3 regions of the Streptomyces sp. NPDC002476 genome follow, and region 1 is predicted to be linked to each of the others. Evidence: predicted binding sites of a transcription regulator. Region 1 holds the regulator's gene; each other region holds the start of a gene.
The links. Region 1 encodes HrcA, which represses chaperone genes, less so after heat shock. Its sites were predicted from a motif close to TTNGCACTCNGNNNNNCNGAGTGCNAA; they were not measured.

Region 1 (10,129 bases):
TGCCGCCCTTCGGGCCCTTCCAGCACGAACTCCGGCCCGTCGGGGACCGCTTCGACGACGAAGACCGGTGCGGTCATCGCGTGCCCCCCGCGTTCAGTGCCGCCCGCGCGGCGTCCAGTTCCTCGACGAGGAGGCCGACCAGCCGGCCGGCGGGCACCTCGCGTGCCATCCGGTGTCCCTGCCCCGCCCACAGTGCCATGCCCTGGGCGTCCCCGGACGTGGCCGCCGCCTTGCGCAGTCCGGAGGTCAGGTAGTGGACCTGGGGGTAGGCGGCGGGGGCGTACGGACCGTGTTCGCGCATGAAACGGTTGAGCAGCCCTCGGGCGGGGCGGCCGGAGAACGCCCGGGTCAGGGCGGTCCCCGCGAACAGCGGATTGGTCAGCGCCTGCTTGTGCAGCGGGGTCGCGCCGGACTCGGGGCAGACGAGGAACGCCGTGCCGAGCTGCGCCGCCTGGGCGCCCGCGGCGAGCACCGCGGCGATCTGGGAGCCGCGCATCAGTCCGCCCGCGGCGACGATCGGCAGCTCCACGGTCTCGCGGACCTGCGCGACCAGGGAGAGCAGGCCGATGCCGGTGCCGTCGTTCAGCGGGTCGTCGCGGTGGGTGGACTGGTGGCCGCCCGCCTCCACGCCCTGCGCGCAGACCGCGTCGGCGCCCGCCCACTGGGCCGCCTGGGCCTCCTCCGGCGTGGTCACCGTCACGACGGTGTACGTGCCGACGTTCGCGAGCGCGTCGAGGGTGTCGCGGGTCGGGCAGCCGAAGGTGAACGAGACGGCCGGGACGGGGTCGTCCAGAAGGATGGCGAGCTTGGCCTCGTAGCCGTCGTCGCCCCCGTCGGCGTCCGGGTCGCCGAGCGGGGTCTCGTACCAGGCACCCTCGCCCGCGAGCTGATGCCGGTACACGTCGACGGCGCTCGGGTCGGCGAGGTCGGGCTGCGGCATGAAGAGATTGACGCCGAAGGGCCGGCCGGTGAGCGTGCGCAGCCGCTTGATCTCGTTGTACATGCCGTCGGCCGTCTTGTACCCGGCGGCGAGGAAGCCCAGCCCGCCCGCTTCCGAGACGGCTGCGGCGAGCTCCGGACGGGACGTACCGCCCGCCATGGGGGCCTGCACGATCGGATACCGGCAGAGATCGGTCAACACGGATGACATGACCGCATCGTGTCACGTCCGGTGCACCCAGGCGCGCGCGGGACGCGACCGTGGGCCGTTCTCCGTCGGACGGAGAACGGCCCACAAGGTCCGCGTCAGCCCGCGCGGGGCCGCTCGACGACCCGCGCGAGGCCCGTCAGCGGCCGTTGAAGGCGTCCTTCAGCCGGGAGAACAGCCCCTGCTGCCCCGGCTGGAACTGGCCGGTGGGCCGCTCCTCGCCCCGCATCTTCGCCAGTTCGCGCAGCAGTCGTTCCTGCTCCGGGTCGAGCTTCGTCGGGGTCATCACCTCGACGTGCACGACCAGGTCGCCGCGTCCGCCGCCCCTCAGATGAGTGATGCCGCGTCCGTGCAGCGGGACCGACTGGCCGGACTGGGTGCCGGGCCTGATGTCGACCTCCTCCAGGCCGTCGAGCGTCTCCAGCGGCACCTTCGTGCCGAGCGCGCCCGCCGTCATGGGGATCGTGACGGTGCAGTGCAGGTCGTCACCGCGGCGCTGGAACACCGGGTGCGGCAGTTCATGGATCTCCACGTACAGGTCGCCGGCCGGGCCGCCGCCGGGGCCGACCTCGCCCTCGCCCGCGAGCTGGATGCGGGTGCCGTTGTCGACACCCGCCGGGATCTTCACGGTGAGCGTGCGGCGCGACCGGACGCGGCCGTCCCCGGCGCACTCCGGGCACGGGGTCGGCACGACCGTGCCGAAGCCCTGGCACTGCGGGCAGGGCCGCGAGGTCATGACCTGGCCCAGGAAGGACCGGGTGACCTGGGAGACCTCGCCGCGTCCGCGGCACATGTCACAGGTCTGGGCGGAGGTGCCGGGAGCGGCACCCTCGCCGCTGCACGTGGTGCAGACGACGGCGGTGTCGACCTGGATGTCCTTGGTGGTGCCGAACGCCGCCTCGGCGAGATCGACCTCCAGCCGGATCATCGCGTCCTGGCCGCGCCGGGTGCGCGAGCGGGGCCCGCGCTGCGACGACGTACCGAAGAACGCGTCCATGATGTCGGAGAAGTTGCCGAAGCCGCCCTGTCCGAAGCCGCCCGCGCCGCCACCGCCGCCGGAAGCGGACAGCGGGTCGCCGCCGAGGTCGTAGACCTGCTTCTTCTGCGGGTCCGACAGCACTTCGTAGGCGGCGTTGATCTCCTTGAACCGCTCCTGTGTCTTCGGATCGGGATTCACATCCGGGTGCAGCTCGCGGGCGAGCCTCCGGAATGCCTTCTTGATCTCGTCCTGGGACGCGTCGCGGCGCACGCCGAGTACGGCGTAGTAGTCCGTGGCCACTTACGACTCCGCCAGGATCTGTCCGACGTAACGTGCCACTGCGCGTACCGCTCCCATCGTTCCGGGGTAGTCCATGCGGGTCGGTCCGACCACGCCGAGTTTGGCGACTGCCTCGCCGCCCGAACCGTAGCCGACTGTGACGACGGACGTGGAGTTCAGTCCCTCGTAGTCGTTCTCGTGCCCGATGCGTACGGTCATGCCCGAGTCCTTGGCCTCACCGAGCAGCTTCAGCAGCACGACCTGCTCCTCCAACGCCTCCAGCACCGGCCGGATCATCACGGGGAAGTCGTGTCCGAAGCGGGTGAGGTTGGAGGTGCCGCCGATCATCAGGCGCTCCTCCGTGTCCTCGACCAGGGTTTCGAGCAGGGTGGAGAGCACGGTGGACACGGTCCCCCGGTCCTCGCTCTCGAAGGATTCCGGCAGGTCCTGCACCAGCTGCGGGACGTCCGAGAAACGGCGCCCGACGACCCGGCTGTTGAGACGGGCCCGCAGATCGGCCAGCGAGGTCTCGCCCATCGGGGCGGGGCAGTCGATCATGCGCTGTTCGACCCGGCCGGTGTCCGTGATCAGCACGAGCATCAGCCGGGCGGGGGCCAGCGACAGCAGTTCCACGTGCCGCACCGTCGACCGGGTCAGCGAGGGGTACTGCACGATGGCGACCTGCCGGGTCAGCTGCGCGAGCAGCCGGACGGTGCGGCTCACGACGTCGTCGAGGTCGACCGCACCGTCGAGGAAATTGTGGATGGCGCGGCGCTCCGGCGACGAGAGGGGCTTGACGCCCGCCAGCCTGTCGACGAAGAGCCGGTAACCCTTGTCCGTCGGGATGCGCCCGGCACTGGTGTGGGGCTGGGCGATGAAGCCCTCGTCCTCCAGCACCGCCATGTCGTTGCGGACGGTGGCCGGGGAAACCCCGAGCTTGTGCCGCTCGGTGAGCGCCTTGGAGCCGACCGGCTCCTCGGTGCCCACGTAGTCCTGAACGATGGCGCGCAGCACTTCGAGTCTGCGTTCGCTGAGCATCGCGCGCACCTCCAGGTAGCTGGTTCAGCGGTGGTTCCCGGGCCGTACCCGACTTCTTTCCCCAGGGATCCGCCTGGCACTCTGTCAGCGCGAGTGCCAGCCATCCCCCGGTCAGTGTACGGCGGCCGACTGGGGACCTAGCAAGGGCGACCGGCCACGCGGTCGCGAGACCGTACCGGTCCGCTGCCGATAGCGTCCCGGTATGGACACCTCTTGGGAAGAGTTCGGCTGGGAGCGGATCGGTCACGGTACGGGACGGCGCCGCCTGCCCGGCTGGGACGCGACGACCGCGCTGGTGGCCGGGGCGGAGGGCGTGCTGCTCGTCGACACCGGGTCCACGCTCCGCGAGGGGGCCGGGATCCGGGACGGGGCACGAGCCCTGCTCGGCCGTGAGGTGACGCATATCGCACTCACCCACCCCCATTTCGATCACGTTCTGGGCACCGCGGCGTTCCCGGGTGTCCGGGCGGCCGGGGGCGTCCGGGTCTACGGGGCGGCCGGTACGGCGGACCTGCTGAGGAGCGCGGGCGGGGCTGCGGATCTGCGCTCCGACGCGGTACGCCACGGGGTGCCCGAGCACGAGGCGACCGAGGCCGTCGCCGCGCTGGTGGCGCCGGATCACGAGGTGCGCGATGAACGGACAGTCGATCTGGGCGGCGGCCGGCGGGTGCTGCTGGCGAATCTGGGCCCCGCGCACAGCGGCCACGATCTGGTGGCGGTCGTGCCGGGTTCCCCCGCCGTGGTGTTCTGCGGCGATCTGGTCGAGGAGTCCGGTGAACCTCAGGCGGGCCCGGACGCGGCCTTGGCCCGCTGGCCGGCCGCGCTGGACCGGCTGCTGGCGCTGGGGGGCGAGGACGCGGTGTACGTCCCCGGGCACGGAGCGGTCGTGGACGCCGCGTTCGTCAGGGACCAGCGCGACCGGCTGGCGGCGCTGTACGGGGGACTCACGGGCCCCTGAAAGGCAGCGGGAGGACGGGGGGCCTCGTCGGCGTGCGAGGCGGGCTCCTCGGCGTGCGGGCCGGCCCCTCGGCGTGTCGTGGGCCGTTCCCGTCCTATCGTCGTCCGATGCGCAGCTACCAGCCGGACCTGACCCCGCCGTGGAAGAGGTCCGCCCCCGTTCCCGAGGTCCCCGCCGAAGCCGATCTGGTCGTGGAGGAGGTCTCCACCGGGTTCTGCGGTGCGGTGATCCGCTGCGAGAAGACGGCCCAAGGACCGACAGTGACCCTGGAGGACCGTTTCGGCAAGCACCGGGTGTTTCCGATGGAGCCGCGCGGCTTCCTGCTGGAGGGCAGGGTGGTCACGCTGGTGCGGCCGTCGGCGGCTTCACCGGCGCGCCCCGCGCGCACGGCCTCGGGATCGATCGCGGTCCCCGGGGCGCGTGCCCGGGTCGCACGGGCGGGGCGGATCTATGTGGAGGGCCGGCACGACGCGGAACTGGTCGAGCGGGTCTGGGGCGACGACCTGCGGATCGAGGGCGTGGTCGTCGAGTACCTGGAGGGTGTCGACGACCTTCCGGCCGTCGTGCGCGAGTTCTCCCCCGGCCCGGACGCCCGGCTCGGCGTCCTGGTGGACCACCTGGTACCGGGGTCCAAGGAGTCCCGGATCGCGGAGCGGGTGTCGGACGCGAACGTGCTGGTGGTCGGCCATCCCTACATCGACGTGTGGGAGGCCGTGAAGCCGTCGTCCGTGGGCATCGCCGGCTGGCCGGTGGTGCCGCGCGGCCAGGACTGGAAGACGGGCGTGTGCCGGGCGCTGGGCTGGGAGGAGAACACCGGCGCCGCCTGGCAGCGCATTCTGTCCTCGGTGCGCTCGTACCGGGACCTGGAGCCGACACTTCTGGGTTCAGTGGAACACCTGATCGATTTTGTGACGGCGCCCGAATGAGTGCGTGACGGCCCCCGGATCCGGTCCCTCCGGCGGCTGAGGAGCGGGGTCCTCAGTCCACCAGGTCCCGCACCACCGCGTCGGCCAGCAGCCGTCCGCGCAGGGTGAGCACCGCCCTCCCCCGCTCGTACGGCTCCGGCTGCAACAGCCCGTCCTCGACCGCGCGGTCGGCCGCGGCCAGACCCGCCGGCTTCAGCAGGGACAGCGGGCAACCGTCCGCGAGGCGCAGTTCCAGCAGGATCCGCTCGACCCGCCGGTCCTCGGCGGAGAGGATCTCGCGCCCGGCGCCGGGTGAGCGTCCCTCGGCCAGCGCCTGCGCGTACGCCCCGGGGTGCTTCACATTCCACCAGCGCACGCCTCCGACATGGCTGTGCGCCCCCGGTCCAGCGCCCCACCAGTCGGCCCCGCGCCAGTACAGCTCGTTGTGCAGACAGCGGGCCTCGGGCGTGCGGGCCCAGTTCGACACCTCGTACCAGGAGAAGCCCGCCGCGGTCATCGCCTCGTCCGCGATCAGGTACCGGTCCGCGTGGGCGTCGTCGTCGGTCATCGGGATCTCGCCGCGCCGGATGCGTCGGGCCAGCCCGGTGCCCTCCTCGACGATCAGCGCGTACGCGGACACATGGTCCGGACCGGCCCCGATCGCCGCGTCCAGGGAGGCCCGCCAGTCGTCGTCGGACTCGCCGGGCGTGCCGTAGATCAGGTCGAGGTTGACGTGGTCGAAGCCCGCCGCCTGCGCCTCGGCGACACACGCCTCCGGCCGTCCGGGGGTGTGTGTGCGGTCCAGGACCTTCAGCACGTGCTGCCGGGCGCTCTGCATGCCGAACGAGATCCGGTTGAAGCCGCCCTCCCGCAGTTCGGCGAGATACGCCGGACCGACGGATTCCGGGTTCGCCTCGGTGGTGATCTCGGCGTCGTCCGCGAGACCGAACTCGTCGCGGATCGCCCCCAGCATCCGGACCAGGTCGGCGGCGGCCAGCAGGGTCGGCGTCCCGCCTCCGACGAAGACCGTACGGACCCGGCGCGGGTCGTCGCCGAGGACCTCGCGGGCCCGGCGGACCTCGCCGATCAGATGAGTGGCGTAGTTGTCCCGGGAGGCCAGGGCGCCGCCGGAGCCGCGCAGCTCGGTCGCGGTGTAGGTGTTGAAGTCGCAGTAGCCGCAGCGGGTCGCGCAGTAGGGCACGTGCAGGTAGAAGCCGAGCGGACGGTCGGCGGCGCCTTCCAGGGCATGGCGGGGCAGCGCCCCGTCGTCGGGCACGGGTTCACCATCGGGAAGTACGGAAGGCATACCGCCCATTGTCCCCCGTCGAACGGCAACGCCCGGCCATGCCCATGACGCAAGCCCAGAGGCATGCCCATGACGCACGACCGTGACGGCGGGCGCCCGCGCTCACCCCGCCCGGAGCACCAGCAGCGCCAGGTCGTCGTCCGGCGGGCGCTCGGCGAACTCGTGCACGGCCCGTTTGATCCGGTCCGCGATGCCGTCCGCCGACAGGCCCGTGCAGTCGGCCAGCGCCCGGGCCAGACCGTCCCCGTCGTCGAACATCAGCGTTCCGGACCGCCGCTCGGTCACCCCGTCCGTGACACACAGCAGGCTGTCGCCCGGTGTCAGGTCGAAGCTCTGGCTCTCGTACGCGACGTCGTCGAAGAGGCCGAGCAGCATCTGCGGCTCGGCGGCCGGGCGCACCTCGCCGTCGGGCCGCAGCAGCAACGGCAGCGGATGGCCGGCGCTGGCCAGGGTGCAGCGCACGCCGCCCTCCGGCAGCGGGACGAGCTCCCCGTACAGCAGGGAGAGGAAGCGGGACTGCCCGGTGTCCGCGGTCTGCTGGCCGCCCGCCGCGGCCACCATGAGGGCGGCCGCCTCGGCGGCCTCCATCGCGTCGTCGAGGAGCAGCCGGTTGAGCCGGTCCAGCACCTCGCCGACGCCGAAGCCCTCGCGGGCCAGCAGCCGCAGCCAGGGCCGGGCCAGGCCGGTGACGACGGCGGCCTCGGGGCCGCTGCCCTGAACGTCGCCGAGGACGAAGCACCAGCGGTCGCCGGGGCACGGGAAGATGTCGTAGAAGTCGCCGCCGACGACCCCGTCGTCGCTGGGTTCGTACACCAGCGCGCTGGTCACCCCGGGTATGTCGGCGACCTTGCCGGGCAGCAGCGCCCGTTGCAGGATGCGGCTGATCGTGGCCTGCCGGCTGTAGGCGCGGGCGGCGCCGACGGCGAGGCCGACCCGGCGGACGAAGTCCTCGATCAGGGCGGTCACTTCGTCGGGGACGCGCCCCGCGCCCTCCCGGCCGAGGAGCACGGCGCCGAGCGTGCGGCCGCCCGCCGTGATGCGGTAGGCGAGGGCGGCCCGGGCGTGCGCCTCCGGCTCCTCCCCTCCCTCCTCGCCCCAGGGCCAGGGCAGGCAGATGGGACCGGTGCCGACCCGCTCGGGCAGCCGGATGGGGTCCTGTTCGAGCATCGTGCGCAGCGGCGCGGTCTCTGTCTCGTCCCGGTGCCAGACGCTGGCGAGCCGGGGCACGGCCACCGGGCCGCCGTTCTCCGGCTCCAGCCATATCGCGCACCAGTCGGCGAGCCTGGGCACCAGTAACTGTCCGGCGAGCGCCGCGACGATGTCCTCGTCGAGCTGACCGGCGAGCAGGTCCGAGGCCTCGGCGAGGAACGAGAGCGCGCCCCGGCCGGCCCAGTCCGCGTCGTCGCGCAGGGCGCGCCGGGCCGTGGGGGCGAGCAGTTCGGCGGCGCGCAGCCCGTGCTGGAACCCGGTCTCGGCGGACGGTTCGGGGAAGGGGTTCCAGTCGTCGACGGGGAGCCGGGCCCAGACGGTCTTGAGACCGGTGCGGTACGTGATGCCCCAGCGCTCGGCGAGGGTGCCGACGAGCTGGAGCCCGCGGCCGTACTCGGCGGGATCGGTGGGCGCGGCGAAGCCGGTGACGGCCGGGCCGTCCGCCGGGCCGCCGTCCTCCGGGCGTTCGCCGCGCACGGCACGGGCGGGGTGGTGGTCGGAGACCTCCAGCACCAGGGCCGCGGCCTCGTCCTCGGTGGCCTCCTCCAGCCGGCACAGCAGCTCGACGTTGGTCCCGGCGTGCACCACCGCGTTGGTGACCAGTTCGCTGGCGACGACCGAGGCGTCGTCGGCCAGCCGCTCGCTGACGCCCACGGCCGCAGGCAGTCCGCTCCCGGTCCACTCGGTGAGCGCGGCCCGCACGAACCGGCGGCCGGCGGAAGGGGCAAGGAGATTTCCGGGCAGAGATGTACGGGCCACCGGCCGCTCATCCGCACGGCCGACGGTGATACCGGGACGCTGAACGATGTCCCGCTGCAAGGGAATGGACCCCACGGCGCAGCTCCTGACCTGTTCTCGCTCTGGCTGTTCTCGTTGCTGTCTGTTCTCGCTGGAAGCCTCTGACGACACCGACAGACTGACAGATGGACCAGGTCCATAAGCGGCGAGTTGCCGAAGTGAGCGCAGAAGAATTCGGACCGGCCGCACGGCGCGGCCGGTCCGAAAGCCCCTGTCACCGCACTCTGCGGGCCCGGGTACCGGGCCTCACGGGGTGCGGTGAGGGGCGGCTGCGCCGGGCGCCCTGCGGATGCCGCCGCGCCCTGGCGAGATTGCGCGGTTACGACCTGGGGAACAAGAGGGAGTGGATCAGCGAGCGGCGTCATGCGGCTTCGAATCCAAGGCGGAGGAGGGAGCCGGATGGGGCCTCCCCTGCTCGAAAGCAGCTGAGAGCTCGGGGAACGAGCGTCGGTGACCGGCGACAACGCGGGAGGCGGAGTCGCACGGCGTCGGGAGCCCGCCCCCCTATTGCTCCCCAGGTCGTTACACCTCGCGGGCCCCCACGTACATGTCCTCGATGAGGTCCTTGTACTCGCGCTCGACGACGGGCCGCTTCAGCTTCAGACTCGGCGTCAGTTCGCCGTGCTCGATGTCCAGATCGCGGGGCAGCAGCCGGAACGTCTTGATGGTCTGCCAGCGTTGCAGCCTCTCGTTGAGCCGCCGCACATAGCCCTCGATGAGCTCGACGACCTGCGCCGAGGCCACCACCTCGGCGTACGGCTTCCCGTCCAGACCGTTCTCGGCGGCCCAGCCGAGGATGGTCGGCTCGTCGAGTGCGATGAGGGCGGTGCAGTAGTTGCGGTTCGCGCCGTGCACCAGGATGTTCGAGACGAACGGGCAGACCGCCTTGAACCGCCCCTCGATCTCCGCCGGGGCGATGTACTTGCCGCCGGACGTCTTGATCAGGTCCTTCTTGCGGTCGGTGATCCGGAGGTAGCCGTCCACGGACAGTTCACCGATGTCCCCGGTGTGGAACCAGCCGTCCGCCTCCAGCACCTCGGCGGTCTTCTCCGGCTGCCCGTGGTAGCCCTGCATCACGCCGGGGCCGCGCAGCAGGATCTCACCGTCGTCGGCGATCCGTACCTCGGTGCCGGGAAGTGGCTTGCCGACGGTGCCGGTGCGGTACGCCTCGCCCGGGTTGACGAAGGAGGCGGCGCTGGTCTCGGTGAGGCCGTAGCCCTCCAGGATGTGGATGCCGGCGCCCGCGAAGAAGTAGCCGATGTCGGGGGCGAGCGCCGCAGAACCGGAGACGCAGGCGCGCAGCCGGCCGCCGAAGGCCTCGCGGATCTTGGCGAACACGAGGGTGTCGGCGATCTTGTGCCGGGCCCCGAGGGCGAACGGGACGGAGGACGCTCCGGTGCGCCGGAAGTTGTCCTGCGAGACCATCGCGTACTCGCGGGCGACCCCGGCCGCCCACTGGAAGATCTTGTACTTCGCCCCTCCGCCGGCCCGTGCCTTGGCGGCGACACCG
Region 2 (10,129 bases), on a different contig from region 1:
ATCTGCTCGCGCAGCGCGGCCATCCGCTCGTCCACGTCCGCCTCGTGCGCGCGCCGGCGCAGGAAGTCGGCGTCCGCGCCGAGTCCGTGCACCCCGATCCCGGTCCGTCCCGTGCCGCCCAGGAACTTTGCGCAGCAGGCGGTGAACGCGTCGGCCCAGCGCCGGGTGAGGAAGCACGCCCGGTCGGCGCCCAGGATGCCGCGCAGGAGCTGTTCCGCGATGTCGTCGGGGAGCAGCCGGAAGTAGTCGACGGGCGCCCACGGGGTGTGCGAGAAGTGGCCGATCCGCAGGTCGGGGCGGAGTTCGCGGAGCATGCCGGGCACCAGCGCCAGGTGGTAGTCCTGCACCAGGACCGCGGCGCCCCGGCCCGCCTCCTCGGCGAGCGCCTCGGCGAAGGCCCGGTTGTACGTCTCGAACGATGCCCACTGCCGTCGGAACTCCGGGTCGAAGACCGGCTCCAGCGGGGTCTGGTACAGCATGTGGTGGACGAACCAGAGCACCGAGTTCGCGATGCCGTTGTACGCGTCCGCGTGGACGGCCGGGTCGATGTCGAGCATCCGCACGCCCGGCTCGCCCACCCCGCGCCGGACCGCCTCGCGGTCCCCGTCGCCGAGCGCGGCGCACACCCACAGTTTGTCGTCGACGGCGCTCAGCCCGGAGACGAGCCCGCCCCCGCCGCGTTTCGCGTCGAGCGACCCGTCGGTCTCCAGGGTGTACGACACCGGGCCGCGGTTCGACGCGACGAGAACGCCGGCTTCGGCAGCGCCGGCCCGGACGGCACCGGCTTCGGCGGACTGGGCTTCGCGCTCGGAGACCATGTTGCGCAATCTAGCCCGATCACGAACCACTCAAACGTGCGAAGCCGGACAACGTCCGGCGGCGCCCGGGTGGCGTGCGCACGGCTCCCGTGGTTACCGGCGGTTCCCCGTGTGCCCGTGGGTGCCCCATGGACGTCCCATGGTTTCCGTGGCCCCGCGGGGGTGTCGTACGGTGCGCGCTTGCGTCACGCTGCGCGGCGCTGGACGTACTCCTCGATCTCGCGCATCGGGGGCCGCTCCTCGGTGTCCACCGGATGGGTGCGCGGTACGAAGCCGTGCTCGCCGCGCTCGAACTGGGTCAGCGCGGGGCGCACCAAGTGCCCCCGGGACAAGCGAAGTTGGGCGGTCCGGTAGATCGCCGCCGCCATCCGGCCGAGTGCTTGGCCGTCCTGGTGGCGGTGTCTGCGCACACCCACGTCGACCTGGGCCAGCGCGTCCAGGCCCACCGTGTGCAGCGCGTCCACGAGGAGGCCCAGCTCCACCCCGTACCCGACGGGGAAGGGCAACTGTTCGAGCAGGGAGCGGCGTGCCGCGTACTCGCCGCCCAGCGGCTGGACGAAACCGGCCAGCCGCGGCCAGTGCAGATTGAGCAGCGGCCGGGCCACCAGTTCCGTGACCCGTCCCCCCTGGGCCGCGGCCCCGCCGGGGGCGGGTTCGGCAGGGCCGGCCGGGCCGTCGCCGAACGGCCGGTCGTACATCGCCTTGACGAGGCAGACCTCCGGGTCGGTCAGCAGCGGGCCGACGATGCCGGAGACGAAGTCGGCCGAGAAGTCCCGCAGATCGGCGTCGACGAAGCAGACGATGTCACCGTGCGTCACCAGGAGCGAGCGCCACAGCACCTCGCCCTTGCCAGGCACGGCGGGTATCCGGGGGAGTATGCCGTCCCGGTGCACCACCCGGGCGCCGGCTTCCCGGGCCACCTTCGCGGTGGCGTCCGTGGAACCGGAGTCGATCACCACGAGTTCGTCGACCAGCCGGACCTTCTCCATGAGCTCGCGCCGGATCGTCGTGACGATCCCGCCGACCGTCGCCTCCTCGTTCAGTGCCGGCAGGACGACACTCACGCTCCCGCGCCGCGGGTCCTTCGCCTTGGCAGCCAGGAGGCGGTCCAGCGGACGGTCGGCGGCCGACCAGGAACGCCTGGTCAGCCAGCTTTCGACCTCTTCCAGCACGGTCGATACTCCCTGTATGTGATCCATCTCGCGGTTCGGACGACTGTCTCAGCAGTCCGGTGCTTCGGTTACAGTCTTGAACAACGCGGACGACCGTCGCATGCCGGGGTCGGTCCGCCGACAAATGCCTGGAGCATCGCTCCAGTGCCACAGCGCTCATCCAGAGGGACTGAGGGAACGGCCCGTTGACGTCCCGGCAACCCTCCTGCCGACCGCGAGGTCACGGTGGGGAAGGTGCCAATTCCGGCTTGCGACGAAACGCGTCGCAAGGAAGATGAGGAGAAAGGGCCTCCGCCATCATGGCCGTGCAGACCGCTGCGACCGCCCCAGCGAACACCTCTTCCGCCGATGATTCCTCCGCCGGCACCGCGCCCGCCGACCTCGATCTCGGACCCGCCGCGGCGCTCTCCTGCCGCGAATGCGGCGAGCGTTTCGCACTCGGCCCGATCTTCGCCTGCGCGTCCTGTTTCGGGCCGCTCGAAGTGGCGTACGACCTGCCGACCGGCTCCCCGGAGGAGCTGAGGAAGCGCATCGAGGCCGGACCGAACAGCATCTGGCGGTACGCGCCGCTGCTGCCGGTCCCCGCCGATGTCGCGGAGAAGCCCAACCTCAACCCCGGCTTCACCAAGCTGGTCAAGGCCGACAACCTCGCCCGCGAGCTGGGCGTCACCGGTGGCCTGTACGTCAAGGACGACTCCGGCAACCCGACGCACTCCTTCAAGGACCGCGTCGTCGCGATCGCCGTCGAGGCCGCCCGCGCCTTCGGTTTCACCACTCTCTCCTGCTCCTCCACCGGCAACCTCGCCGGTGCGGTGGGCGCCGCCGCCGCCCGCGCCGGCTTCCGCTCCTGCGTGTTCATCCCGCACGACCTGGAGCAGGGCAAGGTCGTCATGGCCGCGGTGTACGGCGGCGAGCTGGTCGGCATCGAGGGCAACTACGACGACGTCAACCGCTTCTGCTCGGAGCTCATCGGCGACCCGCTCGGGGAGGGCTGGGGCTTCGTCAATGTCAATCTGCGCCCGTACTACGGGGAGGGCTCCAAGACCCTGGCGTACGAGATCTGCGAGCAGCTCGGCTGGCGCCTGCCCGACCAGATCGTCATCCCGATCGCGTCCGGCTCGCAGCTCACGAAGATCGACAAGGGACTCCAGGAGCTGATCGGGCTGGGGCTGGTCGAGGACAGGCCGTACAAGATCTTCGGCGCCCAGGCCGAGGGGTGCTCCCCGGTCTCCACCGCGTTCAAGGCCGGACTCGACGTCGTACGGCCCCAGAAGCCCGACACCATCGCCAAGTCCCTGGCGATCGGCAACCCGGCCGACGGCCCGTACGTCCTGGACATCGCCCGGCGCACCGGCGGCGCGGTCGAGGACGTGGACGACGAGCGGATCGTCGACGCGATCGAGCTGCTGGCCCGTACCGAGGGCATCTTCGCCGAGACGGCGGGCGGGGTGACGGTCGGCGTGACGAAGAAGCTGATCGAGAACGGCGTGCTCGACCCGTCGCTGACCACCGTCGTCCTCAACACCGGTGACGGCCTCAAGACCCTGGACGCGGTGGCCGCCACCTCGCAGGCGACCGCGACGATCCGCCCGAGCCTGGACGCGTTCCGCGCCGCCGGCCTCGCCACCGCCTGATCCCCACCGCGACCGAAGAAAGGCACACCCACCATGAGCGTCAAGGTCCGCATCCCCACCATCCTCCGCACCTACACGGGCGGCCGGTCCGAGGTCCCGGCAGAGGGCGAGAACCTCTCCCAGGTCATCGAGTCCCTGGAGCGCAACCACCCGGGCATCGCCGTCCGGGTCCTGGACGACCAGGGCAAGCTGCGCCGCTTCGTGAACGTGTACGTGAACGACGACGACGTGCGCTTCGAGGACGGCCTGGGGACGGCGACCCCGGACGGCGCCGGCATCTCGATCATCCCCGCCGTGGCGGGCGGCTGCTGACGGTCCGAAGGCTCCCCGCACCGCGGTCGGCCACCGGTCGGTCGCCGTCGTCGGTCATTGGCCGGTCTCCGGCGGGGGACGGCTTCACGAGTTATCCGAATTGCCCTCTCCGGGAGAAAACGGAGGGGGCAATTCTGCATGGTTGAGCGGGGTAGAGTGGGGGAAGTCCCCCAGCTTCGCGTGCCGCCCGCCAATGAGAATGCGCCCGGTCACGATGAGAAGTGGCCAAAGTGTGCGATCTTCCTGCGTCATAAGTCACCTTTGTCCGGCCCGACTTGCCCCGGGATCTTGTGAATTCTTCAGTTCCGGGCGATCGGTGCTGCCCAGAATTCTCGTCCGATTGACCTGTTGCAGAGGGCAGTTGGGCAGATACATTCAGCCGCGGTCGACGCGTTCCGGCGCACACACCCTCTCCTGTCGGAGGGTGAGTTCTGACCCGGGTCCGCGAAGTGCGGTCCTGCGCAAGGGCCAGTAATAGGGGAGTTAGGCATGGCTCAGGGCACCGTCAAGTGGTTCAACGCGGAGAAGGGGTACGGCTTCATCGCGGTCGACGGTGGTGCGGATGTTTTCGTCCACTACAGCGCGATCCAGATGGACGGCTACCGCACCCTCGAAGAGGGTCAGCGAGTTGAGTTCGAGATCTCGCAGGGCCAGAAGGGGCCGCAGGCGGACATGGTCAAGCTCGCCGTCGGCTGAGTTCGGCGCGGTCGGCCACCAACGACACCACTCACGTACGCAGGGCCCGTACCCGGGGAGCACCCAGGGGGCGGGCCCTGCGTGCGTTCCCGGAACCTTCCGGGAGCCCGGGCGCCCGGGAACGTTCCCGGGCGCCCGGCGTGTCGGGGAACAGGCCGGGACCGCGCGCCCGTACGGGTTGCGGGGTGTCCGCCCTCCGCCTGGATCCGGCGTCCGGGGTTGTCCACATCCCGAGGGGGACGCTTGCACTCTCGGGGGTCGAGTGCTAATCATTGGCGTTAGCACTCTCCGGGTGAGAGTGACAGAACTTGGGCCGGGCCGGTGAGGTCCGCAGCTCCGGTGGGGCAAGGAACCACCGGTACGCAGGCCGTCCGTCGCGGGCGCCACTCGGTCCGGAGAAAATCCACCCCTGTCCGGGAGGACCACTTCACATGGCCAAGATCATCGCGTTCGACGAGGAGGCCCGGCGCGGTCTCGAGCGCGGCATGAACCAGCTCGCTGACGCCGTCAAGGTCACCCTTGGCCCCAAGGGTCGCAACGTCGTCCTTGAGAAGAAGTGGGGCGCCCCCACGATCACCAACGATGGTGTGTCCATCGCCAAGGAGATCGAGCTGGAGGACCCGTACGAGAAGATCGGTGCGGAGCTGGTCAAGGAGGTCGCCAAGAAGACGGACGACGTCGCCGGCGACGGTACGACCACCGCCACCGTTCTCGCCCAGGCTCTCGTCCGCGAGGGTCTGCGCAACGTCGCCGCGGGTGCCAACCCGATGGCCCTCAAGCGGGGTATCGAGAAGGCCGTCGAGGCCGTCTCCGCCGCTCTCCTGGAGCAGGCCAAGGACGTGGAGACCAAGGAGCAGATCGCTTCGACGGCCTCCATCTCCGCCGCCGACACCCAGATCGGTGAGCTCATCGCCGAGGCTATGGACAAGGTCGGCAAGGAAGGCGTCATCACCGTCGAGGAGTCCCAGACCTTCGGTCTGGAGCTGGAGCTCACCGAGGGTATGCGCTTCGACAAGGGCTACATCTCGGCGTACTTCGCCACCGACATGGAGCGTATGGAGGCGTCCCTCGACGACCCGTACATCCTCATCGTCAACTCCAAGGTCAGCAACGTGAAGGACCTCCTTCCGCTGCTGGAGAAGGTCATGCAGTCCGGCAAGCCGCTGCTGATCATCGCCGAGGACGTCGAGGGCGAGGCCCTGTCGACCCTGGTCGTCAACAAGATCCGTGGCACCTTCAAGTCCGTCGCCGTCAAGGCCCCGGGCTTCGGCGACCGCCGCAAGGCCATGCTCGGCGACATCGCCATCCTCACCGGTGGTCAGGTCATCTCCGAGGAGGTCGGTCTCAAGCTGGAGAACGCCGGTCTCGACCTGCTCGGCCGCGCCCGCAAGGTCGTCATCACCAAGGACGAGACGACGATCGTCGACGGCGCCGGTGACAGCGACCAGGTCCAGGGCCGCGTCAACCAGATCCGTGCCGAGATCGAGAACTCCGACTCGGACTACGACCGCGAGAAGCTCCAGGAGCGCCTGGCGAAGCTGGCCGGCGGCGTGGCCGTCATCAAGGCCGGTGCCGCGACCGAGGTCGAGCTGAAGGAGCGCAAGCACCGCATCGAGGACGCGGTGCGCAACGCCAAGGCCGCCGTCGAGGAGGGCATCGTCGCCGGTGGTGGCGTGGCTCTGCTCCAGGCCTCGGCCGTCTTCGAGAAGCTGGAGCTCTCGGGTGACGAGGCGACCGGCGCCAACGCCGTCAAGCTGGCCCTGGAGGCCCCGCTGAAGCAGATCGCCGTCAACGGTGGTCTCGAGGGTGGCGTCGTCGTGGAGAAGGTGCGCAACCTGGCCGTCGGCCACGGTCTGAACGCCGCGACCGGCGAGTACGTCGACATGATCGCCGAGGGCATCATCGACCCGGCGAAGGTCACGCGCTCCGCCCTGCAGAACGCCGCGTCCATCGCCGCGCTGTTCCTCACCACCGAGGCCGTCATCGCCGACAAGCCGGAGAAGGCCGCCGCGGCCGCTCCGGGCGGCATGCCGGGCGGTGACATGGACTTCTGATCCCACGGGATCGGCAAGTCCGGCACAGCTTCGCTGTAGCGCAGGCCCCCGGGACCTCCTGGTCCCGGGGGCCTGCGCCGTATCCGTGCCGTGAGGCACGACGTCCCCACGACGGCCCCGCGATGTGCCCACGACGGCCCCGCGACGTTCGCGGTCTTCGCGGGTTCGCGGCGTTCGCGACGCTACGGGAGCCGGTCGAGGAGCCAGGTGCAGAGCTCCTCGGTCACGAGGGTGTGGCCCTCGTTCCGGGAGGCCAGTCGGAATTCGTCGAGCCCGCTGTCCTCGCGCGGGAGCGCGGAGATGTCCGTGTACAGATCCTCGTCGGTGTCCAGGTCGCGGATGTCGACCGCACTGACGGACGGCACGAAGCAGTGCGAGCGGATACGGACGTCGGTCTTGAAGCCCAGGATCGGATTGAGGGCGTTGAAACCGTCGGCGAGGATGCCGAAGCCCTCCAGCGAACCACCGGGGGCGCCGTCGATGGACGGGAGCCCGGACGTGCGCACCTCGTTGGACTTCAGCGTCGTCACCCTCGGCTTCGCGACGAGTTCGCCGTCGCCCGGCGCCTGGGTGTAGAGCTCGGTACCGACGACCGACAGCCCCTTGCCCTCCAGGGCCAGTTCCCCGGCCCGGACATCGGTGCCGTTTCCGTCGGCCGTGCCGTTGGCGACCCCGATCAGCCGCGGCCTGCGCGGCCATTCGCCGACGTTCCTCATCTCGGCGAGGAACGCGGTGCGTTCGTCGCTCCGCGCCGGTACCCCGTTCCATTCCCCGATGTGCCGCCACAGCAGCTGGCGGGCGGCAGGGCTGTTGATCTGGTCGGAGAACCGGCTGTCGAGCACCCTGATGTAGTGCGCGAACGCCTGAAGCGCGACCGGGACCCAGGCACCGCGGTGCGGGCTGTCGTACGAGAAGTACAACGCGGTCCGATGGTCCACGCGCTCGTGCTCCAGCTTGGCCAGTGCGTGTCGGGTGACCAGGCCGCCCATACCGAACCCGCCGACGGCCAGCTGTGTGTCGCCCCGCCGCTCGGCGATCGCACGCATGATCGCGGCCTGCGCGGTCCGGGAATTGTCCAGAATCGACGCACTGCGTTCGTGGTATCCGAGAAGGATCACGTCGTGTCCCCGGCGGCGCAGTTCGCTGATGAGCGCGTAGTCGCCGAACTCCAGGCCCTCCCAGGAGAAGTCCAGACTGCTCGGCCCGGTGTTGAATCCGTCGGCCAGGATCACGGGCCGTACGAGATCCCGGTTCCCCTCGCCGAAGTACACCCAGGCGGTGCCGCCCGGCAGGTCCCACACGGTACTGGGCGGCAGCGGAAGGGCGCCGTGCGGCTCGGCCTCCAGACGGAGGCCGGGAGTCAGGGCGATAGGAGGCTTGCTCCGCAGCGCCGAGGCGATCTGCTCGCGGGTCGGTTCGGACACAGGTCGTTCCCCTTTGGGCCGGTTCATCACAACAGGCGTCATGGTGAACACGAGGGGTAGCGACCGGGTGGAAGAAGTGGATCAAACCACTCCCCGGTGGGAGCCGGATTCGGACATGTGGGGGCTAAGGGCTGCCCCGTAATCCGTGGCGGACCAGCGCGCGGCGTCGGATGTGGTGCATCGCAAGGCGGAGGGGCGTCCGCATACTGGATGTATGCGGACGTTCCGGCAACGCGGCGAGGTGCCGCAGCTGTCGTCGCGCGCCCGCCAGGGATTACGGGACAGCCCTTGGTGAGGCCGTGAGGTGCGCCGAGCGCTGTGGCCACACCGCCCGGCACCGCCGCTCCGAGCGGCACGGCCGCCCCGGCAGGCTCCGGGGGGCGGTGGTTCTCACCAGGCCGGGGGGCGGGACTGATCGCCTCCCTCGATCTCCTCCGGCCAGTCGACGGGACCGGCGTCCGTCCGGCTCAGGATCCCGGGGTCGGGCGCGAACTCCTCGTCGTGCGGCCCGGACCAGTAGGCCCGTCGTGTGCGCGGAAGGGGTATCTCCACCAGCTTGCCGTCATGGATCATCCACAGCCCGAAACAGTCGTCCTCCTCGTCATGGATCAGGACCTGCACCGTCTCCGGCCGGGGCCATGGCAAGGACTCCAGGTGCTTCAGGAGCCCGGTTCTGCTGCCCACCCGTACGAACTCCGCGCCCCAGCCGAAGCCCCAGTTCCCGCCCGGCCGCATCTCGTGGAAGACACCCTTCCAGGTCCGCGTGTCGTCGTACCGTGTCAGTGGCTCCATGACCTCGTCCGCGTCCTGCGCCAGCACGATGACCTCAGCGATTCTGCTCATGGCGGGATATCACCGTGGAGCGCGGGTGCACCGCAAACGATTTCCGCGCCGGTTGCGACCGAGCCCCGCCCCGGCCGCAGTGGAGCGTTCCGCTACGGCCGCAGCCTGGAAGGCCGTTCGGAGCGCGGGATCAGCGCGGCCCGGACCTCGCTCATCCGGTCGCGGACATGGGACGGGGGAACGGCTCCGAGCGGTCCGGCGGGGGCCGCCTTGCCGGCAGTGCCGCGGCAGGGGCCGCAGCGGCCCCCGATCAGGGCCTCCGCGGGGCCGGGGGCGCGGCACTCGCCGCATTCGAGGGTGCGCAGCAGTGGGCGCGGTGCCGCCGCTCCGTTCGGGGCCGCGAGGCGCGGGCGGTCGGGCGGCATCTTGTCGACCAGCCGCGTACGGATGAGGCCCGGGGCGTGGTGGACGGGGCTGGGGAGACCGTCGGTGAGGGCGTGCAGGAGTTCCGCCTCCGTGGCGCCGCGCTCGAACCACTCGGTGACCAGCGGTTCCAGCGCCGTGCAGTCCTTCTCCGCCAGGGTGAGCGAGGGGGCGGTGCGGCCGAGGGCGGCCAGCAGCACGAACACCCGGGAACGGGTGGGCCGTCGGCGCTGCTCCGGGGGAACGTCGCCGCGGGTGAACGCCGCCCACCATTCGTCGTCCCGCGCGGTACGGGAGAAGAACGTGCGGGTCACCCACAGCAACGTCCGGTCGTCGGCGAGGCATTCACTGCCGCGTCGCAGATGCCCGGCGTCCTGGAGCCTGTTGAGGGCGGTCCGCAGGGCGCACTGTCCGTAGGGCAGGACCTTGGCGAGCGTCTTCACGGAGATGTCGGCGCCCTCGGGAAGCTGGTCGAGGTAGGCGGCGATGGACGCCTCGCGCGCGGAAAGGTGTGCGAAGTCGTGTCCGGTGCGGGGGAGTTGCGAGGGCGCGGAACGCTTGCCGTAACCCGGATTGGCCATCGGGTGCGGGGGCGAGAGCGGGGTCGCGGGCGCGGGCGCCGGTTGATCCGGTCGCGCGGGCGGGGTTACGTGCGGGGCATGCGGGGCAACGTTAAGCTGATCGGCAGCCATGGATCGACTCCTAATCGATTGATGGTCAGGCCCCTGTTTGGTGTTCGTGCACCGGCAGGGGCTGCTTGCTGTTCGGCACGCTAGAGCGTCAGCACCGTGCGTCGCAAACCGATCACAAACG
Region 3 (10,129 bases), on a different contig from region 1:
ACCGTCGAACGGCGTTCCGTCCCCGGCGGGGCACGGCTGATCCCGGCGGCCCACGCGGTCCATAAGACGAAAAGCGTTTCTCCATCACCACCCGACCACCGAGGGAGGCCGGGTCACAGGCAGGCCCCGAGCCGGGTCACGCACGCTTCCGAGCCGCGCAGGCCCCCGGCACGGGTCACACGCGCGGCCTCCCGCGCCGCGTCACGGGCAGCGCCCGGCCGGCGGGCGGGTCGCGGGCGGTCCCCCGGTCAGCGGGCGGCCGCCAGGAACAGCCGGTCCAGCGTGGCCGCCACGGCGGGCACCCGCGCCAGGTCAGGGAGGGTCAGGGCGACGATCTCGCGCTCGACGGCCGGTTCGACCGTGACGGTGCGGACCCCCTTGGTGCGCACCGACTCGATCGCCAGTTCCGGCAGCACCGCCACCCCGAGCCCGGCCCCCACCAGGCCGACGACCGCGGGGTAGTCGTCGGTGGCGAAATCAATCCGGGGCGTGAAGCCCGCCTCCTCGCAGACCTCCACCAACTGGCGCCGGCAGCGCGGACAGCCGGCGATCCACGACTCCTCGGCCAGCTCGGCGATGGTGACCGCCCCCGTACCGGACAGCCGGTGCCCCTCGGGGACCAGGCCGATCAGCCGGTCGGTGAGGAGCGGACGCACGACCAGGTCCTCCCATTCGGCGCCCGGAGCGCTGTAGCGGAATGCCAGCGCGATGTCGCAGTCGCCCTCGCGCAGCATCTCGACCGAACGCGGCGGCTCGGCCTCGACCAGGGAGACCCGGGTGCCGGGATGGGCCGCGCGCAGCGCCGCGAGGGCCCCGGGCACCAGGGTGGAACTGCCGCTGGGGAACGAGACGAGCCGGACCCGGCCGGCCCGCAGCCCGGCGATCGCGGCGACCTCCTCCTCCGCGGCGGTGAGCCCGGCCAGGATGCCCGAGGCGTGCCGGACGAGGGCCTCGCCCGCCTGCGTGAGCCGCATCTCGCGTCCGGTGCGGATCAGCAGCGTGGTCCCGGCCGAGGACTCCAGGGCCTTCATCTGCTGGCTGACCGCAGGCTGCGTGCAGCCCAGTTCGCGGGCCGCGGCGGAGAACGAGCCGGTGGCGGCCACGGCGCGCAGAACACGGAGATGACGGGCTTCGATCACCCCTCAACCATAAGCATCTCTTGGGCGTGGCGCTAATTACCCAGATGTACCTTTGGGGCGGGATGGTTAGCGCTCTCCGTGCGTGCCCGGCCGCGCCCGAGACGCATCCGGTGCGCGTCCTGTGCGCGTCCTGTGCGCGGCCCTGGCGGGGCGGTGCGGCGGGGACCGAAGGCCCGGGGCCGAAGAGGCACCCCGGAGCCGAAGAGACATGAAGAGGCGGTGAAGGGGCGGCGGCAGGCCGATGAAGGTGCTGAGCGTGAACGTGGGACGGCCCAGGATCGTCGCCCACACCGACGCCCCGGGCGGAGCGACCGGCATCGGCAAGCGGCCGGTCCGGACCGCGCCTTCTGTGGGCGGCCCGACCCGGATCGAGGCGCCGTCCGGGTCACCGTCCGGCCGTGATCCGGCGGACAGGCACTAACGTGCCGCCCATGACGACTGCACTGATTACGGGCGCGACCGCGGGGATCGGCGCCGCGTTCGCGCGGCGGCTGGCGGCCGACGGGCACAACCTGGTGCTGGTGGCGCGCGACGCCGAGCGACTGCGCGAGCAGGCGACCGAACTGCACGACCGGCACGGCATCGAGGCCGAGGTACTGCGGGCCGACCTGTCCGAGGACAAGGGGATCGAGACGGCCGAGGAACGCTTGACGGACCGTCAGCATCCGGTTGACCTGCTGGTCAACAACGCCGGGTTCGGGAACAAGGGCCGCTACCTGGAAGTGCCCATGGCCGACGAGCTGAACATGCTCAAGGTGCACTGCGAGGCGGTGCTTCGCCTGACCTCGGCCGCCGTGACCGGGATGCGGGAACGCGGACGGGGCGGGGTCGTCAACGTGGCCTCGGTGGCGGCGTTCGTGCCGCGCGGGACGTACGGCGCGTCCAAGGCGTGGGTCGTGCAGTTCACCCAGGGCGCGGCCAAGGACCTGGCCGGTTCGGGGGTGCGGCTGATGGCGCTGTGCCCGGGTTTCGTACGCACGGAGTTCCACCAGCGGGCCGGGATGGGGACCGGCAACATCCCCGGCTGGATGTGGCTGGACGCCGACAAACTGGTGGAGGCGGCCCTGGCGGACCTGGCGCGCGGCAAGTCCCTGTCGGTGCCGGACCCGCGGTACAAGGCGCTGATGGGGGTCGTGAAGCTGACGCCGCGCGGCCTGCTCGGAGGGGTCGCCTCCAAGACGGGCCGCAAGTACGGACCCCAGTGAGCGAAAGGTCCCCCGCGAGCCTGTTACCGGATCACCCGATGACGGGGAGCCGGCTGCGTGGTTCCCGGGCTCGCGCCTCCCGGTCACGGGCTTTCCCGGCACGCGCTCGCCCGGCCGGGGCACTCCGTTTCCGCCGTGGGAATCCGTTTCCGGGGAGGGGACATGTCGGCCCGTCGGGCACCGGAGGGGCGGTGGCCTGACGGGCCGTGCCGTCGGACCGCTGTCCACCGTGCGACGACGGGACCCGGTGCCGGGACGAACGGTCCGGTCGAACGGTCGGGGCCGGGGCCGGGCCGGGAACGGGCCGGGAACGGGCCGGGAACGGGCCGGGAACGGAGCGGGTCGATGGTCGGGGGAATCCGGGCAGGACGATGAGCTGCACCGGATGGCCGACCAGGCGCTGGACGAGCTGGAACGGTACACGCGGGGGAAGCCGTTCGCGGATCCGGTCCGCGCGGGGGTGCTGACCCGGTCGGCGTGACCGCCCGGACCCGCACACAGGCCGAGGCCCGGTATCCCGCGACGGGATACCGGGCCTCGGTGGCTGGTGCCGTGACCGGCAATGTCTGCCCGGAAGGAGCGTCGTACGCTGCGTGCGATCGCAAGGCGGCCGGAAGCCCCCGGATGGGGTCTCCCCTGCCCGAACGAAGCTGAGAGCTCGGGGAAGTGCCGCGCGGCGCGACGGGGCAGACGTTGCCGGGAGGGGCACCAGTGCCGGGGTTACGCGTCAGTGCGCGTGGCCGTGGCCGCCGTGACCGGCCTCGGCCTCCTCCTCGGCCGGCTTCTCGACGACCAGGGTCTCGGTCGTGAGCAGCAGCGACGCGATGGACGCGGCGTTCTCCAGCGCGGAGCGGGTGACCTTGACCGGGTCGATGACGCCGGCCTTCACCAGGTCGCCGTACTCGCCGGTCGCGGCGTTGAAGCCCTGGCCCTTGTCGAGGTCGGCGACCTTGGAGGTGATGACGTAGCCCTCCAGGCCGGCGTTCTCGGCGATCCAGCGCAGCGGCTCGACGGCGGCGCGGCGCACGACCGCGACACCCGTGGCCTCGTCGCCGGTCTTGCCGAGGTTGCCCTCCAGGACCTTGACCGCGTGGACCAGAGCGGAGCCACCACCGGAGACGATGCCCTCCTCGACCGCGGCGCGGGTCGCGGAGATGGCGTCCTCCAGACGGTGCTTCTTCTCCTTGAGCTCCACCTCGGTGGCGGCACCGACGCGGATCACGCACACGCCGCCGGCCAGCTTCGCGAGGCGCTCCTGGAGCTTCTCGCGGTCCCAGTCGGAGTCCGTGGCCTCGATCTCGGCCTTGATCTGGTTGACCCGGCCCTTGACGTCGCCGGGCTCGCCGCCGCCGTCCACGATCGTGGTGTCGTCCTTGGTGACGGTGACGCGGCGGGCGGTGCCCAGCACGTCCAGACCGGCCTGGTCGAGCTTGAGGCCGACCTCCTCGGCGATGACGGTCGCACCGGTGAGGGTGGCGATGTCGCCGAGCATGGCCTTGCGGCGGTCACCGAAGCCGGGGGCCTTCACGGCGACGGCGTTGAAGGTGCCGCGGATCTTGTTGACGACGAGGGTCGACAGCGCCTCGCCCTCGACGTCCTCGGCGATGATCAGCAGCGGCTTGGAGCCACCGGCCTGGATGACCTTCTCCAGCAGCGGGAGCAGCTCCTGGATGGCGCCGATCTTGCCCTGGTGGATCAGGATGTACGGGTCGTCGAGGACGGCCTCCATGCGCTCCTGGTCGGTCACCATGTACGGGGACAGGTAGCCCTTGTCGAAGGCCATGCCCTCGGTGAAGTCGAGGTCCAGACCGAAGGTGTTGGACTCCTCGACGGTGATGACACCGTCCTTGCCGACCTTGTCCATCGCGTCCGCGATGAGCTCGCCGACCTGCGGGTCCTGCGCGGAGAGCGCGGCCACGGCGGCGATGTCGGACTTGTCGTCGATCGGGCGGGCGGTCGCGAGGAGGTCCTCGGACACGGCCTTGACCGCCGCGTCGATGCCCTTCTTCAGGGCGGCCGGGGAGGCGCCGGCGGCGACGTTGCGCAGACCCTCGCGGACCAGCGCCTGGGCCAGCACGGTGGCAGTGGTCGTACCGTCACCCGCGATGTCGTTGGTCTTGGTCGCGACCTCCTTCACCAGCTGGGCACCGAGGTTCTCGTACGGGTCCTCGATCTCGACCTCGCGCGCGATGGTGACACCGTCGTTGGTGATGGTGGGGGCACCGAACTTCTTGTCGATGACGACGTTGCGGCCCTTGGGGCCGATCGTCACCTTGACCGTGTCAGCAAGCTTGTTGACGCCGCGCTCGAGGGCGCGACGGGCGTCCTCGTCGAACTTCAGGATCTTCGCCATGGGAGCTGAGCTTTCCTCTCGAACAAACCGCGCCCCCGGCCGCCCGGCTGATCACAACGCACGGGGCCAGGGGCGCGGAACGGAAGCAGACGTGGGTGAATTACTTCTCGATGATCGCGAGCACGTCGCGAGCCGAGAGGACGAGGTACTCCTCGCTGTTGTACTTCACCTCGGTGCCGCCGTACTTGCTGTACAGCACGATGTCGCCGGTCTTGACGTCGAGCGGAAGGCGCTCGCCGTTCTCGAAGCGGCCCGGGCCCACGGCCAGGACGACGCCCTCCTGGGGCTTCTCCTTGGCGGTGTCCGGGATGACCAGGCCGGAGGCCGTGGTCTGCTCGGCGTCGAGCGGCTGGACCACAATGCGGTCTTCGAGCGGCTTGATCGCAACCTTGGTGCTGGCGGTCGACACGATCCGGTCTCCCCCTTCGGAGATCTCACGGGGTTAAGAGTCTGTGTGTGGCGACCAGGTGGATCCGTCGTCGCGGGTGCCGGACCTGCCAGTCGCACAGTACTGCTGGCACTCTCCATCGGTGAGTGCCAGCACCGAGACTATGACCGCGATTAGCACTCGGTCAAGCGGAGTGCCAATTCAGCCAGTCGTGGCGTCCGGGCTCCCCCTGCCGGCCCGGGGTGCCGAGGCGCCGGCCCGTACACGGGAGCCCGGGCGGAACAACAGTGCGGGCTGGACCGGTCCCGGACGGTCGGACGCACGCGAGGGCCGGGGGCGAGTTCCGGCCGGGGGCGGGTGAGGTCGCGGGCAGGTTCCGGCCGGGGCGAGCTCCGGCTGGGGGTGCGGGTGAGGTCGCGGGCGGCCTTGCGGCCCAGCCGCTCGACCGGATCGGCCGACTGCGCGCACCCGGCCGTCGCCGTCAGCAGCGCACCGGCCGCCGTCGCCCCGGCGATCAGTCGGCGCGCCCGCCCCGCCGTCCGGCGCCTCTCGCACGTCTCGTACGCCTCGCACGTCGCGCACGCGCCCGTCCCGTGCCGCTCGTGCGCGGCCCTCCGGTCATACGTAGTCCTCCAGCCGGGCCACCGCGTACCCCTGGTCCGTGATCGTCTTCATGACGGCGCGGACCAGTTCGGTCATGTCGGCGCCCCATTCGTTCCGGCCCCGGAAGTGCGTGAGGATGATGTCGCCGGGGCGCAGCTTCCCGTCCCCCTCGCGCCATTCCATGTGGTCCGGGAACGCCTCCGCGTTCCAGAGCGGCACGGCCTCGATCCCGCAGGACTTCGCGATGCGCAGCGTGTCCGCGTTGTAGTTGCCGTACGGCGGACGGAAGAGGACGGGCCGCTTCCCGAACTGCTTCTCGATGATGTCCTGCTGACCGCAGATCTCGCGCTTCTGCTCCTCGTACGAGAGCTCGGGAAGGTAGGGGTGGCTGAGGGTGTGGTTGTTGAGGCCGACGCCGAGCCGTTGCGCCTCGCCGAAGTACCCGTAGTTGCCGCGCACCTCTTGGTCGGTGAGGAACGCGCTGTACGGGATGTCGAGTTCGTCCATCATCCGCAGCAGTTCGGGGTCCTTCTCCGCGCCGTCGTCCATGGTCAGGAACACCACCCGGTCCTCGGTCGGGACGGTGGTGAAGACCGGCGGCAGGGAGGCGTCGCCGCCCGTGACCTCGAAGCCCCTCCGAGTGGTGACGCGCGGCTTGGCGGCGGGCGGGGGTGCGATCAGGGGCGCGCGGGCCAGCCCCCATTTCTTGGCGAGGGCGGCCCGTACGGCCGGGGCGAGCTTCGCGTTCTCGCGCGCTCCGGCGGGGGCGCCGCGGTCGGCCGGGGCACCGGCCCCTCCGTGGTATCCCGGTCCGCCGGGATGCCCGGGGGGCGGTTCGGTGGGCAGCACGGGGAAGGGGCCCATGGACGCGTCGGCCCGGTGCCCGGGGCCGGTGTCCGCCCGCCCCGCGGTCCCGGAGGCGCACCCCGAACCGACCGCGGCGACCAGGAGTGCGGCCAGGGCCGCGCGGGTCGGCCGACGCCCCGCGGAGCCAGGACCGCGGGACGCGCACGGGCCCGATTCACACGCTTTCATGGCCAATTCTTCCTTTTATCGTATTAGTCGTATAAATGACGTGGCGTTGCATACTGCCAGCTCACGAAGGGCACTCCGGCCCGACACCACCGCCGGCCGCGCCGGTCAACCCGACTGGCTCACCACCCCGACTGGCTCACAATGGGGCGGGTGAACGCTCTCGCCCCGAACGACCCGGCCGGTTCGCCCGACCTGGCAGGACCGAACAACTCGAATGCCCCATTCGGCGCCGACGCCGCGTCCGGCGCGGACGTCCCGGAAGCCGCGTCCGGCGCGGACGTCCCGGAAGGCACGGACGCCGCGTCAGGGACCGATGACGCCTCCGGGACCGATGACGCCTCCGGGGCCGGTGACGTCACCGGCGCTCATGACGCGTCCGGCGCCGACGGTCCGCTCGCCGCCTTCCGGGCCCTGCGCACCCCCGAGGGGACCGCTCTGCTGGACGAACTGCGGTCCTACGACCCCTCCCAGGAGCTGGCCACCGCCACCCGGCTGCGCCGCACGCACCCACCCGCCCTGGTGTCGGCGGCGCTGGGGCAGGCGCGGCTGCGGCAGCGGGCGGTGGCGAAGTTCGGGGCCGAGGACGCGTACCGGATGTTCTTCACGCCGAACGGTGTCGAGCAGGCGACCCGTACGTCGGTGGCCACGCACCGGGCCCGGCGGTTCGCCGAGGCGGGCGGGGTGCGGAGCCTCGCGGACCTCTGCTGCGGGATCGGCGGCGACGCGATCGCGTTCGCGCGGGCGGGCATCCGGGTCCTCGCCGTGGACCGCGACCCGCTGACCGCCGAGGTGGCCCGCGCCAACGCCGCCGCGCTCGGCCTGGCGGACCTGATCGAGGTGCGGTGCGCCGATGTCACCGAGGTCGACGCCTCGGGGTACGACGCGGTCTTCGTCGACCCGGCCCGGCGCGGCGGCCGGGGCCGGATCTTCGACCCCGAGGCGTACTCGCCGCCGCTCTCCTGGGCGACCGGTGCCGCGCTGCGGGCCCCCCGCGCCGCGCTGAAGATCGCCCCCGGCATCCCGCACGAGGCGATCCCGGAGCAGGCCGAGGCCGAGTGGATCTCGGACGGCGGCGACGTGAAGGAGGCGGTGCTCTGGTTCGGCGAGGGCTTCACGGCCGGTTCGTACCGCGCCACCGTGCTCCCGGCCGGGGCCGGTCTGTGGTCGGCGGTCCCGCCGCCCGCCCCGCCGGTCGGCCCGGTCGGGCGCTATCTGTACGAGCCGGACGGCGCCGTGATCCGCGCCCATCTGGTCGCCGACGTGGTGGCGCGGTGCGACGGGCGGCTGATCGACGAGACCATCGCGTACGTCACGAGCGACCGGCCGTACGCGTCCCCGTACACCTCCGGGTACGAGATCACCGATCAACTGCCGTTCAACATGAAGAAGCTGAAGGCACTGCTGCGGGAGCGGGAGGTGGGCGTCCTGACGGTGAAGAAGCGCGGCTCGGCCGTCGAACCGGAGGAGCTGCGCCGCCGGATGAAGCTCCGGGGACCGAACGCCGCCACGGTGTTCCTGACCCGGGTGGCCGGGGCGCCGACGATGCTGATCGGCCGTCCGTCGACCGAACCGACACCGGCCGGCCCACCGGGCGAGGACCGGCCGCCGGCCGGCCGCTGACCCGTCCCCGGCCAGGGGCCCCGCCCGGACCCGGCTCGGACGCGGCGGGCCGGACGGGCCGGGCCCCGGTCAGCGGTGCGCGGGTCAGCGGTGCGCGCCGCCGCCGGTGGAGAACAGCGGCTGCGGGGCGGGCGCCCCGGCCAGTACCCGCATCACCCAGCGGCGGTGGGCGGACGCCTTGACGAGGCCGATCAGCCCGGTGAGCCAGGCGATCATCCCGAGCCCCATGACCATGGCGACCAGCCCGTAGGACTCCTTGACCGCCTCCTCGACCGCCGGGAACGCGAAGCACATGTACAGCCCGAGCGCGCACAGCGCGTAGGACAGCAGCAGCCACACCAGGGCCGTCCCCGGCTTCCGCAGCCCCGCGTCCCGGGCCGGGTCGCGCCCCAACTCGCCCCAGGAGACGAGCAGCCGACGGATGTCACGGTCGCGGCGCAGCCCGACCGCGACGAGTATGACGGCGGGCACCACGCAGCAGACGCCCATGACGACGAGGATCAGCGCGAGCACGGCGCTGAAGAAGTCGGAGGTCTGCTCGAACGCGGTCATCGCCGCGCCCACCAGCGACCAGCCGATCGCGCAGAGCACGGCCCACAGCCACAGCAGCGCCAGCCGTCCCAACGACATGTGCCGTCTCACCAGCTCCGCGAGCACCCCGGCCCGGTCGGCGAGCATCTCCTCCCGGCCGGGCCAGGCACGTATCTCCACGGGCGGCGGGGGCGGCAGTTGGGTGCGCAATGACATGGACCCGACCCTATCGAGTGCGGGCCACCGCTCCCGCGCGACGTGCGATGCGCGGGGACCGCCCCGGTGCCATGCTGGAGAGGGACACACGGAGGTTCCTGATGGGGTTCTACGCCGAACGGATCGTGCCCCGGATCGTCGATGTGGTCGGCGGGATGAAGACGACGGAACCGCTGCGGCGCCGGGTCTGCGAGGGCCTGTACGGCGAGATCGTCGAGATCGGCTTCGGCTCCGGGCGCAATGTGCCGTTCTACCCGGAGACCGTCACCGCCGTGGCCGCGATCGAGCCGTCCGACCTCGGCTGGCGCCTCGCCCGCGACCGTGTCCACGCGGGACGCACCCCGGTGCGGCGCGCCGGGCTGGACAGCCAGTACCTGCCGTTCGACGACGAGACCTTCGACGGCGCCCTGTCCACGTGGACGCTGTGCACCGTCCCGGACGCCGACGCGGCGCTGCGCGAGGTGCGGCGGGTCCTGAAGCCCGGCGGAACCCTGCACTTCCTGGAGCACGGACTGGCGCCGGAGGAGGACGAGGACGTGCGCCGCCTGCAGCACCGCCTCGACCCGCTGGAGCGGCGGCTCTTCGGGGGCTGCCGTCTGACCCGGCCGATCGCCGGGATGGTGACGGCCGCGGGATTCACGATCACCGACCTCGACGTGTTCTACGAGAAGGGTGCGCCGAGGACGATGGGCGCCGCCTCGTTGGGCGTGGCCGTGCGCTGACCGGGCGCCGTGCACCGGACGGGCGCCGCCTGCCGAACAGGCACGACCGAGCGCCGGCCGGGCTGCTGGACAGGCACGGTCATGCGCCCACAGGGCTGCCGAACAGGCCCGATCGTGCACCGGCCGGGCATACCCGTGAGCTGATCGGGCGCCGAACGGGCGCCGCGGACAGGAGCGTCATCGGTCGAGCCGTGCCGCGCGGTCGAGCAGCAGCGCGCGTTCCCGTTCGTTGCGGGTCAGTCCGGCGGCCCGTACGAACTCCGCGCGTGCCTCGTCCGTACGGCCCGCGCCGGCCAGCAGGTCCCCGCGGACGCTCG

Region 2: groL (chaperonin GroEL) is a predicted target of HrcA. The motif match lies at 4,875-4,901, and genes of this name have one in related genera.
Region 3: groES (co-chaperone GroES) is a predicted target of HrcA. The motif match lies at 5,259-5,285, and genes of this name have one in related genera.

What each region holds. Positions count from the first base shown of each region.
Region 1 covers NZ_JBIARH010000010.1:162,935-173,063, reverse strand. Annotated here, with positions in the region: gene ACFYXM_RS15015 (16S rRNA (uracil(1498)-N(3))-methyltransferase) at 1-77, opposite strand, end outside; gene ACFYXM_RS15010 (nitronate monooxygenase) at 74-1,150, opposite strand; gene dnaJ (molecular chaperone DnaJ) at 1,287-2,426, opposite strand; gene hrcA (heat-inducible transcriptional repressor HrcA) at 2,427-3,443, opposite strand; gene ACFYXM_RS14995 (MBL fold metallo-hydrolase) at 3,646-4,401, shown strand; gene ACFYXM_RS14990 (DUF3097 domain-containing protein) at 4,509-5,327, shown strand; gene hemW (radical SAM family heme chaperone HemW) at 5,380-6,621, opposite strand; gene ACFYXM_RS14980 (SpoIIE family protein phosphatase) at 6,715-8,640, opposite strand; gene ACFYXM_RS14975 (AMP-dependent synthetase/ligase) at 9,142-10,129, opposite strand, start outside.
Region 2 covers NZ_JBIARH010000009.1:164,189-174,317, forward strand. Annotated here, with positions in the region: gene ACFYXM_RS14050 (trehalose-6-phosphate synthase) at 1-818, opposite strand, end outside; gene ACFYXM_RS14055 (glucosyl-3-phosphoglycerate synthase) at 1,004-1,990, opposite strand; SAM riboswitch class I at 2,144-2,271, shown strand; gene thrC (threonine synthase) at 2,290-3,624, shown strand; gene ACFYXM_RS14065 (MoaD/ThiS family protein) at 3,658-3,936, shown strand; gene ACFYXM_RS14070 (cold-shock protein) at 4,426-4,632, shown strand; gene groL (chaperonin GroEL) at 5,064-6,686, shown strand; gene ACFYXM_RS14080 (esterase/lipase family protein) at 6,869-8,110, opposite strand; gene ACFYXM_RS14085 (hypothetical protein) at 8,501-8,953, opposite strand; gene ACFYXM_RS14090 (hypothetical protein) at 9,046-9,897, opposite strand.
Region 3 covers NZ_JBIARH010000012.1:35,918-46,046, forward strand. Annotated here, with positions in the region: gene ACFYXM_RS16385 (WhiB family transcriptional regulator) at 1-40, shown strand, start outside; gene ACFYXM_RS16390 (LysR family transcriptional regulator) at 249-1,139, opposite strand; gene ACFYXM_RS16395 (SDR family NAD(P)-dependent oxidoreductase) at 1,571-2,344, shown strand; partial or broken gene ACFYXM_RS16400 (hydroxyacid dehydrogenase) at 2,715-2,825, shown strand; gene groL (chaperonin GroEL) at 3,072-4,697, opposite strand; gene groES (co-chaperone GroES) at 4,798-5,106, opposite strand; gene ACFYXM_RS16415 (polysaccharide deacetylase family protein) at 5,704-6,723, opposite strand; gene ACFYXM_RS16420 (methyltransferase domain-containing protein) at 7,135-8,343, shown strand; gene ACFYXM_RS16425 (hypothetical protein) at 8,428-9,090, opposite strand; gene ACFYXM_RS16430 (class I SAM-dependent methyltransferase) at 9,192-9,812, shown strand; gene ACFYXM_RS16435 (RNA polymerase sigma factor) at 9,990-10,129, opposite strand, start outside.